Linked DNA regions of Tomitella gaofuii. The protein of the gene in region 1 binds, or shares a complex with, the protein of each later gene. Links are inferred from orthologs where the notes say so. Each region holds a gene or a part of one and is shown in the gene's direction. Other genes may lie near its edges. The genes, in order: H4F70_RS12720 and H4F70_RS12190.

What was found.
Region 2: H4F70_RS12720 (region 1) and H4F70_RS12190 share a complex: the UniProt entries of both Bacillus subtilis proteins name them as parts of the possible RNA degradosome complex. The link is inferred for Tomitella gaofuii from one-to-one orthologs.

The regions. Positions count from the first base shown.
Region 1 is NZ_CP059900.1:2,739,430-2,742,727, reverse strand. Bases 70-3,052 are described here. They hold H4F70_RS12720 (ATP-dependent 6-phosphofructokinase), read left to right. Parts: upstream 70-1,035; coding sequence 1,036-2,070; downstream 2,071-3,052. Other genes in these bases: gatB (Asp-tRNA(Asn)/Glu-tRNA(Gln) amidotransferase subunit GatB), read left to right, coding at 2,143-3,052; H4F70_RS12725 (glycine-rich protein), read left to right, coding at 70-872. In the rest of the region: more of H4F70_RS12725, read left to right, coding at 1-69; more of gatB, read left to right, coding at 3,053-3,298. UniProt on the Bacillus subtilis protein: Catalyzes the phosphorylation of D-fructose 6-phosphate to fructose 1,6-bisphosphate by ATP, the first committing step of glycolysis.
Region 2 is NZ_CP059900.1:2,619,331-2,622,677, reverse strand. What follows is about bases 79-3,110. They hold H4F70_RS12190 (polyribonucleotide nucleotidyltransferase), read left to right. Parts: upstream 79-473; coding sequence 474-2,747; downstream 2,748-3,110. Other genes in these bases: H4F70_RS12185 (M16 family metallopeptidase), read left to right, coding at 2,833-3,110. Also shown: more of H4F70_RS12185, read left to right, coding at 3,111-3,347. UniProt on the Bacillus subtilis protein: Involved in mRNA degradation. Catalyzes the phosphorolysis of single-stranded polyribonucleotides processively in the 3'- to 5'-direction. Necessary for competence development in Bacillus subtilis.

The DNA.
Region 1 (3,298 bases):
GGCGATCGGTCGGCAGGACGGCCGCGAAGACGGGAGTGGGGTTCGCGACGATGGCGCTCGCGGGGGCCGCGGCGGTGGCATTGCCGGGGGCTGCCGGGGCGGCTCCCTTGCCGAGCAACTGCACCGCGTACACGCCGCCGCTCGCCTCCACGCGGGTGGTGTGCGAGTTCGACTACACCGGAGCCGCGCAGACCTTCCACGTGCCGGACGGGGTGAGTGAGCTCGACGTGACGGCGATCGGGGGACAGGGGCAGAGCACGAATAATCCAGGGGGCCTCGGCGCGAAGGTCGACGGGACGGTCGATGTGCAGTCAGGCGCGGATATCCGGGTACTTGTCGGAGGCAACGGTAGCGACGGCGGATTCAACGGCGGTGGCTACGGCAACGGTCGTGGGGGCGGTGCTTCCGATGTTCGGATATCCGACGCCCTGGATTCCAGGCTCATCGTCGCGGCGGGCGGTGGCGGAGCCGGAACCGACCGTGATGGCGGGAACGCCGGCGAGGATGGTTCGGGTGATGGCGCGGGCACCGCTGCCAGCGTCGACGCCCCTGGCACAGGCGGTGGTTTGGGCGAGCATCGTGGCCACGACGGGGAGTTCGGCAACGGCGGTGCAGGCGTATGGGTCAGCGCCCTCAACATGGCCGGGGGCGGCGGAGGCGGCTGGTACGGCGGTGGCGGCGGCGGTGCCGTGAGCGACGGCTGGCACGCCGGTGGCGGTGGCGGCGGATCGTCGCTGGTCCCCGAGGGCGGCACGATGACTCTCGCCGGCGAGGACGAGGCCCCGTCGGTGACCATCTCTTACACGATCTGCACCGGTTCGGTGTGCCAGTTGGCGGGGAGCTTGGGGAACCTGTTCGGTTCGCTCAACTGACAGGAGGAGCACCCGCGCCCGATCCAGCGATCCAGGCACGCCCGCCGCGCGGAAACGTACCCGGATCGCTGGATTGAAGCGGCAGCGCTGCGAAGCCGCGCGCACGAGCGCCCCGCAGCGGCCGCCGGCCTGGCAGGCTGGAAGCGGGAGGTGGTCATCTGCCATGCGCATCGGAATCCTCACCGGCGGCGGCGACTGTCCGGGCCTCAACGCGGCGATCCGCGGCATCACCCGGGCGGCGCTCGACCAGTACGGGTCGACGGTGGTCGGCTTCCACGACGGCTGGCGCGGCCTGCTCACCGACAGTCACCGGGAGATGTCCGGCGGCCAGCGTCTCGACCGCATCCTGCCGCGTGGGGGCACCATCCTGGGCACGGCCCGGGTGCATCCGGAACGGTTGCGGGCGGGGCTCGGCGACATCCGCGCCACCCTTGAGCGCAACCGCATCGACGCGCTGATCCCCATCGGCGGCGAGGGCACGCTCAAGGCGGCCCTGTGGCTCTCGGACGAGGGCGTCCCGGTGGTGGGCGTGCCCAAGACCATCGACAACGACATCGGCGGCACCGACTACACCTTCGGGTTCGACACCGCGGTGTCCATCGCCACCGAGGCGATGGATCGCCTGCACACCACCGCCGAATCGCACCGGCGGGTCATGCTCGTCGAGGTGATGGGCCGGCACACCGGGTGGATCGCTCTGCGCTCGGGCATCGCCACCGGAGCGCATATCATCACCATCCCCGAGGACCCGTTCGACATCGATGAGATCTGCGGGCTGATCCGGGCCCGCTTCGAACGCGGCGACCGGCACGTGATCGGCGTCGTCGCCGAGGGATCGGTTCCGCGTGAGGGCAGCGGGATGGTGCTGCGCGACGGAGGCGTCGACGAGTACGGCCACGAGATCTTCACCGGCGTGGCAGCGCAGATGGCACCGCTGATCGAGCGGGCGGCCGGCGTGGAGGTGCGTACCACGGTGCTCGGCTACATCCAGCGTGGCGGCACGCCCAGTTCGTACGACCGGGTGCTGGCCGGCCGCCTCGGCGCGCACGCGGCGCGCGCGGTGCACGAAGGCCGCTTCGGGACGATGGCGGCAGTAAGGGGCACGCGGATGGAGCTCACCCCGTTGGCGGAGGCGGTACGCGAGCTCAAGACGGTGCCGCTGGAGCTGTACCGGGAGGCGCGGGTCTTCTTCGGCTGAGCGCGCGGGCGCGCCGTGGGGGTGGGCGCGCCCGGTAGCCGGAGGGCGCCGCCAGGTGAATAGACTCGGGCCATGACTGCAGCCACCGCCGCCAAGCTCATGTCCTACGACGACGTGATCGGACGCTTCGACCCGGTCCTGGGCATGGAGGTCCACGTGGAGCTGGGCACCGCCACCAAGATGTTCTGCGGTTGCCCCACCGCGTTCGGCGCCGCGCCGAACACCCAGGTGTGTCCGGTGTGTCTGGCGTTGCCGGGGGCGCTGCCGGTGGTCAACAACAAGGCCGTCGAGATGGCCGTGCGCATCGGGCTGGCCCTGAACTGCGCGATCACGCCGTGGGGCCGGTTCGCGCGCAAGAACTACTTCTACCCCGACCAGCCGAAGAACTACCAGATCTCGCAGTACGACGAGCCCATCGCCACCGAGGGGTACCTGGACGTCGTGCTCGACGACGGCGAGACGTTCCGCGTGGAGATCGAGCGCGCCCACATGGAGGAGGACACCGGCAAGCTCACGCACGTCGGCGGCGAGACCGGGCGCATCCACGGGGCCAGCCATTCGCTCATCGACTACAACCGTGCCGGTGTGCCGCTGGTGGAGATCGTCACCAAGCCCATCGTCGGTGCCGGCGAGCGGGCGCCCGAGGTGGCCCGGGCCTACGTGACGGCACTGCGCGACCTGCTCAAGGCGCTCGAAGTCTCGGACGTGCGCATGGACCAGGGTTCGTTGCGCTGCGACGCCAACGTGTCGCTGATGGACAAGGGCGCGGCCGAGTTCGGCACGCGTACCGAGACGAAGAACGTCAATTCGCTGAAGTCGGTCGAGGTGGCGGTGCGGTACGAGATGCGCCGCCAGGGCGCTGTGCTCGCCGGCGGCGGCGAGGTGACGCAGGAGACCCGCCACTTCCAGGAGGCAGACGGCAGCACCCGTCAGGGCCGCCGCAAGGAGACGGCGGAGGACTACCGCTACTTCCCGGAGCCGGATCTGCAGCCGGTGGCCCCGGACGCCGCGTGGGTCGAGGAGCTTCGTGCCACGCTGCCGGAGATGCCGTGGCTGCGCCGGGCCCGTATCCAGGAGCAGTGGGGGCTCTCCGCGGAGGAGATGCGCGACCTCGTCAACGCCGGCGCGCTCGACCTCATCGCGGCCACCGCGGATGCGGGCGCCCCTGCGGACGCGGCCCGCTCCTGGTGGGTGTCGTACCTGAGCCAGCAGGCCAACGCCCGGAGCG
Region 2 (3,347 bases), 120 kb from region 1 along the record:
AAGTTGTGGCCGCTCGATGACGAGTCGGCCTGGATACGCTACGAGCCGACGACAATTTCATCGACCCAGTACTGGCCACCAGCGCTGTCGCCGACCAGGCAGCCCGGCCGCACGGTCCCCGCGGGGAGCGGACGGCGGCGGTTGCCCGCCGGGGGGTGGAATCCCCACGGCGCGGCGGACACCGGCATTCCGGTTCGCCGGATCCACCCGTGTGCGTGCGGCTGGTCCTCGGTAGTGGCCGCCGGACGCGTTGCATCGCGCCGGGCACGGGCCGGGCATCCGCTGCCCACCGTGCCGGAATGCGCGCAGCACCGGCTCCGACGGCTTCGATCGACGACCTCCGCTCCGACCGCACCGGGTGCACGGGATCCGACGTACCGCATCCGGCACGCGGCGTCCGGCGGCGCAAGCGCAGCATCCTGTCCACCGCACGCACAGAGCCGGCGGGTGGGCACCACACGAGAAGAGAGTTCATGAGCGAAAACGATTACCTCGATGAAGGCGTGTACGAGGCGACCGCCGTCATCGACAACGGGTCCTTCGGCACCCGCACCATCCGCTTCGAGACGGGCCGGCTGGCCAAGCAGGCCGCCGGCTCGGTCGTGGCATACCTGGACGAGGAGACGATGCTGCTGTCGGCCACCACGGCCTCCAAGCAGCCCAAGGACAACCTCGACTTCTTCCCGCTCACCGTGGACGTCGAGGAGCGGATGTATGCCGCGGGCCGCATCCCCGGGTCGTTCTTCCGCCGCGAGGGCCGCCCGTCCACGGACGCGATCCTCACCTGCCGTCTGATCGACCGCCCGCTGCGCCCCACCTTCACCGAGGGCCTGCGCAACGAGATCCAGGTCGTCATCACGGTGATGAGCCTGAACCCGCAGGATCAGTACGACGTGGTCGCCATCAACGCGGCGTCCGCGTCGACGCAGATCGCGGGCCTGCCGTTCTCCGGCCCGGTGGGCGGCGTGCGCGTCGCGCTCGTCACCTCCGAGGCCAACCCGGCCGGACAGTGGGTCGCGTTCCCCACCGTCGAGCAGCTCGAGAACTCCGTGTTCAACATGGTGGTCGCGGGCCGCATCGTCACGCCCGCCAGCGGGTCCACCCCGGCGGACGTCGCCATCATGATGGTCGAGGCCGGCGCCAGCGACCACGCGATCAGCCAGATCGATGCGGGCGCCCAGGCCCCCAACGAGGCGGTCGTCGCCCAGGGGCTCGAGGCGGCCAAGCCGTTCATCGCCGAGCTGTGCCGCGCCCAGCAGGAGCTCGCGGCGTCGGCGGCCAAGCCCACCGGCGACTACCCGCTGTTCCCCGCCTACCAGGACGATGTCTTCGCGGCAGTGGAGGCCGCCGCGGCGGACAAGCTGTCGCAGGCGCTGACCATCGCCGGCAAGCAGGAGCGCGACGACCGCACCGACGAGATCAAGGCGGAGCTGCTCGAGGCCGTCGGCCCGCAGTTCGAGGGCCGCGAGAAGGAGATCGGCGCCGCGTTCCGGTCGCTCACCAAGCAGCTGGTGCGCCGCCGGATCATCACCGACCACTTCCGCATCGACGGCCGCGGCATCACCGACATCCGCTCGCTGTCCGCCGAGGTGGCCGTGGTGCCGCGGGCGCACGGCAGCGCGCTGTTCGAGCGCGGCGAGACGCAGATCATGGGCGTCACGACGCTGGACATGGTCAAAATGGCCCAACAGATCGACTCGCTGGGGCCGGAGAAGTCCAAGCGTTACATGCACCACTACAACTTCCCGCCGTACTCCACCGGTGAGACCGGACGCGTCGGTTCGCCCAAGCGCCGCGAGATCGGCCACGGCGCGCTCGCCGAGCGGGCGCTGATCCCGGTGCTGCCCAGCGTCGAGGAGTTCCCCTACGCCATCCGCCAGGTCTCCGAGGCGCTCGGGTCCAACGGGTCGACGTCCATGGGCTCGGTGTGCGCGTCCACGCTCGGCCTGTTCAACGCGGGCGTGCCGCTGAAGGCGCCGGTCGCGGGCATCGCGATGGGCCTGGTGTCCGACGAGGTGGACGGCGAGACCCGCTACGTGGCGCTCACCGACATCCTCGGCGCCGAGGACGCCTTCGGCGACATGGACTTCAAGGTCGCCGGCACCAAGGACTTCGTCACCGCCCTGCAGCTGGACACCAAGCTCGACGGCATCCCGTCGCAGGTGCTGGCGGGTGCGCTGACCCAGGCCAAGGACGCGCGCCTGACCATCCTGGACGTCATGGCCGAGGCCATCGACGGCCCGGACGAGATGAGCCCGTACGCGCCGCGCGTCACCACGGTCAAGGTCCCGGTGGACAAGATCGGCGAGGTGATCGGGCCCAAGGGCAAGATGATCAACTCGATCACCGAGGAGACCGGCGCCAACATCTCCATCGAGGACGACGGCACGGTGTACGTGGGCGCCGCGGACGGCCCGTCCGCGGAGGCGGCGATCGACAAGATCAACGCCATCGCCAACCCGCAGCTGCCCAAGGTGGGCGAGCGCTTCCTCGGCACGGTGGTGAAGACCACCGCGTTCGGCGCGTTCGTCTCGCTGCTGCCGGGGCGCGACGGCCTGGTGCACATCTCCAAGCTCGGCCAGGGCAAGCGCGTGAACAAGGTCGAGGACGTCGTGAACGTGGGCACCAAGATCCGCGTGGAGATCGCCGACATCGATAACCGCGGCAAGATCAGCCTCGTCCCCGTGGACGAGAACGACGCCGATCAGCCGGCCGACGCGGCAACGGCGGAGGCCTCCGCTGAGTAGCACGACGACAGACGCCCTGAGGGGCCTCCCAGGCGAAGACCGGGAGGCCCCTCAGGGCGTTCGGCGGACCGTCCTGCCGTCCGGCATGCGCGTGGTCACCGAGCGGTTGCCCGGCGTCCGCTCCGCGGCGGTGGGACTGTGGGTGGGGGTCGGCTCGCGCGACGAAGGGCCGGACGAGGCGGGCGCGGCCCACTTCCTCGAGCACCTGTTGTTCAAGCGGACGCCGACGCGCACCGCGCAGTCGGTCGCGGTGGAGATGGACGCCGTCGGCGGAGAGCTCAACGCGTTCACCACCAAGGAGTACACCTGCTTTTACGCCCACGTGCTGGACGAGGACGCCGCGCTGGCGATCGACGTCGTCGCCGACGTCGCGCTGCGCGGCGCCTGCGCCCCGGCGGACGTCGACCTCGAGCGCGAGGTGGTGCTCGAGGAGATCGCGATGCGCGAGGACGATCCGGAGGACCTCGTCGGCGACCTGCTCGTGGAGGCTGTCCTGGGCGGGCACCCGCTGGCCCGGCCGGTCATCGGCTCGGCCGGATCGATCGAATCGATGACCGCGGAGCGGATCCGCGCCTTCCACCGCGGGCGGTACCGGCCGCA